One region of the Rhizobium sp. AAP116 genome, then DNA from elsewhere that is predicted to be linked to it. Evidence: predicted binding sites of a transcription regulator. Region 1 holds the regulator's gene; the other holds the start of a gene.
What was found. The regulator PhoB, encoded in region 1, activates phosphate uptake and scavenging genes when phosphate is short. The targets are predictions, from matches to a motif close to TGTCATNNANCTGTCAT.
Positions count from the first base shown of each region.

Region 2: the regulator PhoB is predicted to act here: its motif matches at 1,196-1,212, upstream of phnF (phosphonate metabolism transcriptional regulator PhnF).

Region 1 covers NZ_LJIB01000008.1:110,343-112,735, forward strand. Annotated here, with positions in the region: gene IP85_RS07610 (GcrA family cell cycle regulator) at 112-657, shown strand; gene phoB (phosphate regulon transcriptional regulator PhoB) at 785-1,468, opposite strand; gene phoU (phosphate signaling complex protein PhoU) at 1,494-2,207, opposite strand; gene pstB (phosphate ABC transporter ATP-binding protein PstB) at 2,254-2,393, opposite strand, start outside.
Region 2 covers NZ_LJIB01000025.1:74,001-76,393, forward strand. Annotated here, with positions in the region: gene IP85_RS13990 (carbon-phosphorus lyase complex subunit PhnI) at 1-46, opposite strand, end outside; gene phnH (phosphonate C-P lyase system protein PhnH) at 50-658, opposite strand; gene phnG (phosphonate C-P lyase system protein PhnG) at 658-1,128, opposite strand; gene phnF (phosphonate metabolism transcriptional regulator PhnF) at 1,231-1,950, shown strand; gene IP85_RS14010 (hypothetical protein) at 1,987-2,393, opposite strand, start outside.

The DNA.
Region 1 (2,393 bases):
CATGCGGCGGAAGTGCTCACCGACAGTAACGAGGCGGTTATGTTTCGAATTCGTTCGAAGCAGGGGTGACGGATTCTGCCATGACAGACGCGAGCGGCGGAGAGAAGTGGCATGACAACTGCGCAATGGAGTGACGACAGGGTCGAAAGACTGAAACGGCTGTGGGCCGAAGGCCTCAGCGCAAGCCAGATTGCGGCACAACTCGGTGGCGTGAGCCGAAATGCCGTTATCGGCAAGGTGCACCGACTGAACCTTCCGGGTCGGGCCAAGGCAGGCGGAAGCTCGACTGCGGCACGTCCGGCAAAACGTCCGGCGCAGACCCAGCGTCCGGCGGCCTTCCAGAACCGCCCCGCGGCAGCCACGACCACGCGTACCGTGACCCGTGCAGCTGGTGCGACAATGCTGAAGGAAGAGATCGAGGTCGAGGCTTACGAGGAAGTCGAAGTTCGGCGCCCGCTGAACGTTGTCGTGCCGATTTCGCGGCGCCTCGCCCTGACGGAACTGACCGAGCGCACTTGCAAGTGGCCGATCGGCGATCCGATGAAGGACGATTTCCACTTCTGCGGCTGCGAAATCGCTGACAGCGCGCCCTACTGCACCTATCACGCGAAGCTCGCCTATCAGCCGGTGAGCGAACGCCGCAAGGCAGCCCGCTGATATCAAGCGAAGCTTAGAGTATTAAACGGGTCCCTCGGGGCCCGTTTTTCGTTGCCGCCTGTCGCCCGCGAAAAAGGGCCGCAGCGGACAATCCGCGCGGCCCTTGCCCCATGGTGGGTTCGACTTGTCAGGCTTCCATCGAATAGCCGGCACCGCGAACGGTGCGGATGACATCCTGCATGTTGGAGAAGTTGAGAGCCTTGCGCAGGCGGCCGACATGCACGTCGACCGTACGTTCGTCGACATAGATGTCATGGCCCCAGACTCCGTCGAGAAGCTGCGAGCGAGAGAAGACCCGGCCAGGCGATGCCATCAGGAACTCCAGAAGGCGAAACTCGGTCGGCCCGAGACGGACCTCGCGGCTCTTGCGATGCACCCGATGCGTCTCGCGATCGAGCTCGATGTCGCCGCAGCGCAAGACGCTGGACAGGACTTCGGGCTTTGCACGCCGCAGCATGGCCTTGACGCGTGCCATCAGTTCCGGGGTCGAGAATGGCTTGACGACATAGTCGTCGGCACCTGTCGCCAGACCACGCACGCGCTCGCTTTCCTCGCCGCGCGCCGTCAGCATGATAATCGGCAGACGCTCGGTCTCGGGTCGCACACGCAACCGGCGGCACAGCTCGATGCCGGAGACGCCCGGAAGCATCCAGTCCAGGATCAGCAGATCCGGCACGCGCTCCTGAAGCCGGATCTCGGCTTCGTCACCCCGCAGAATCGTCTCGACCTCATACCCCTCGGCTTCGAGGTTATAGCGTAGGAGGACGGACAAGGCCTCCTCGTCTTCTACCACGGCAATCTTTGGCTGCATCAAAAACAAACCTCGCTGGCCAACGTCACTCGGTGATCGCGCCGACGGAAGACGTCAGATCTTCCTTCGGTCGCTCACCTTCCGGCTGGGCGCCGGTGGTCATGTAGTAGATGGTTTCCGCGATGTTGGTCGCATGGTCGCCGATGCGCTCGATATTCTTGGCGCAGAACAGCAGATGCGTGCAGCTCGTGATATTGCGCGGATCTTCCATCATGTAGGTCAGGAGTTCCCGGAACAGCGAGGTGTAGATTGCGTCGATCTCTTCGTCGCGGTCACGGATCGATTTCGCCTTCTCAGCCGAGCGGGTCGTGTAGACATCGAGCACTTCCTTGAGCTGGGCGAGTGCCAGGTCGGAGAGATGTTCGAGGCCACGCGCGAGTTTGCGCGGCACGCCGGTCGCCTGGATGGCCACAACGCGCTTGGAATTGCTCTTGCCGAGGTCGCCGACACGCTCGAGATCGGCAGCGATGCGAAGGGCACCGATGATCTCACGCAGGTCGGATGCGACCGGCTGACGCTTAGCGATCGTGACGATGGCCTTGTCGCCGATCTCACGTTCCATGGCATCCATGAGCACGTCGTCGGAGATCACCTTCTGGGCGAGGGCGGCGTCGGAGTTGACCAGAGCACGCACGCTTTCGGCGACCATCTGTTCCGCCAGACCGCCCATTTCGGAAATGCGGCGCATCAGGAACTTCAGTTCATCGTCGAAGGCAGAGTAGATGTGAGAGGAGCCCATGAGAAACGTCCTTGAATTTGAGGTGAGCCGAGGGTGACCTGGAGGCTCAGCCGAAGCGGCCCATGATGTAGTCCTGGGTGCGCTGGTCATCCGGATTCGTGAACATCTTGTCGGTGTCGTTTTCCTCGACCAGTTCGCCGAGGTGGAACATGGCGGTACGCTGCGAGACGCGGGCTGCCTGCTGCA
Region 2 (2,393 bases), on a different contig from region 1:
GGGCGTTGGCGATGGCTTTTTCGCCACCCTTGACGGCTACATACATGGCTCAGGCCTCCATCTCACGGATCTTGGTCGTGCGCGGCAGCGCGATGAAACGGCGACCCGCGGTCAGCACCATGTCGACACCGCGCGGGAACAGGGCACCATTGTCCGCCCATTGGCGCAGGAAGGTTTCGGGCAGACCTTTCGGAGCGATGACGGCGGTGTCGCGAATTCCGGGGCCTGACAGTTGCAGAGGCTTGCCGCCCTCGAGCGATGGGACCTCGACGACCAGCGTCGTCGAACGATCAGGGTATTCCTGGGTTCCCAGCGCAAATTGTGTCAGCGACGGGACCGGCGCGCCTGCTTCGACGAAGGCGAACTTGGCATCCGTCTTTGTGGACGTCAGGCTGGCGCCGGTGTGGAAGCCGATCCAGCCTGAAAGGGCGGACTTGGCGAGAACAGGCGTGACCCAGATCGGCGTGTCGTGGTCGCACAGAGTCAGCAGCAGGGCGCCAGCCGCGATACCGAGCGGGGCGGGTGGTGCAACTGCCACGTCGACCACACCGACGCTGCCGGGGCGGGCCATTGCGTCCATGATGCTGCGGAAGACCGTCTGGGCATGGGTAACGGCATCCGGGAAACCGCCGTCGAGGCTTTCAGTCACTTCGAGCATCAGTCTTCTCCGCGAACCATGGTGAAGAAATCGACCTTCGTGGCGGCCGTTTCGGTTTCGAGCTTTGCGGCTTCCGCCGCGACGCGTGCTTCGAGCGGTGCCAGGAGGCGTGTTTCAGCCAGGGCTCGGCCGGCTTCGTCCTGCGCCAGCGCGTCGAGCACGGCCGAAAGCTGTGCTGACTTGCGGTCAGTGCCCAGGCGGTAACCATGACCGATGCGTCCGTCTGCGAGCCGCACGCTTGCCCGGCTGACCGTCGCTTCGCCGAGGTTGAAGGGCGCGCCGCCACCGCCGATCCGGCCCTTGACCATCACGAGACCAGTTTCGGGTCCGCGCAGGGCGGTGTAGACCGGTGCCGGGTCGAAGGCGGTGAGGGCGTCTTGAAGTTCGGCGAGCGTGGCCCTGGCAAGCAGATCGACGATCCGCTTCCTGGCGGTCTGGGCGCCGCGATCGATGTCGGTGGCTTTTTCCATTGTCAGTCCTCGAAATGTCTAGTAATATAGACAACCATACAAGTTACTTTATGAGTAACGCGTGGTCGTGACAAGCTTGTGACAGGGGGCGGTGTTTCCGTGATGCAGAGACAGAAGGGCGTGGCCCTTTGGCGCCAGATTTCCGATCGGATCCGCGCCAATATCCTGACAGGTCTCTATGACAAGACGGGCATGGTGCCGGCGGAAACGGCGCTGGCGGAGGAATTCGGCGTCAACCGCCACACGGTGCGCGCGGCACTGGCGGCGCTTGCGCAGGAGGGCATCGTGCGCGCGGCCCAAGGGCGCGGCACGATGATTACCCAGCGTGACAAGTTCGACTTTCCGATCGGGAGGCGTACCCGCTTCAGCGAAGGCATTGGCGAGCAGGCGCGGGATCTCAAGGGGATCCTGCTGTCGTCCGCTCGCGAAATTGCCTCCGCCGATCTCGTCAAGCGCCTGAAACTCAATCCAGGCGACGAGGTCTTGCGGCTCGATGGCATCAGAAAGGCCGACGGTCGTGCCGTCTCACGGTCAACCATGTGGTTTCCGGCAGAGCGGTTTGCTGGCATCGACACGGCATTTGCCGAAACGGGTTCGATCACCCGGGCGCTCTCTCGCTGTGGTGTCGATGACTACGTCCGTGAGGTCACCGAGATCTCGGCCGTCCACGCAGAGCCTGATGACGTCGTTCATCTCGAGTTGACGCCGGGTGCGATCGTACTGGTGACCCGTGCGCTGAATACCGATCCGGCAGGCTGCCCGATTCAGTATGCGGTCACCCGTTTCCCGGCAGATCGCGTTCAGTTCACGATCCGAAACTGAGCTGAGGCCGACCGCTGGCCGACCTCAGCCAGGTCTTCAGGATCCAGCCGCCTGGTAAGCCGCGAGCACGGCGGCTATCTGGTCCGGGCTCAAGTAGTTGGACTGTGTCGTCGTGATCGCCTGAAGCTGCGCCGACGTCATGTTGGAAATCTGACTGACTGTCAGCCCGGGGATCGCCTGCTGACTGATGGCTGCCAGATCCTCGGTCGAGAAGGTCCGCAGGTTGTTCGCACCCATCGCCGTCAATTGTGCCGAACTGAGCCCCGCGACCTGTGCTGGCGTCAAGGCTTCCGCCTGGGCGGCCGTGAGGGCGCTGACCTGGGCCACGCTCAGACCGCCAATCGCCTTGGGATCCATGGCCGAGATCTGGTCCGTCGTCAGCCAGCCGACCCTGTCCGTTCCCAGTGTTGCCAGTTGGACGGCGTTCATCGCCCCGATCTGTG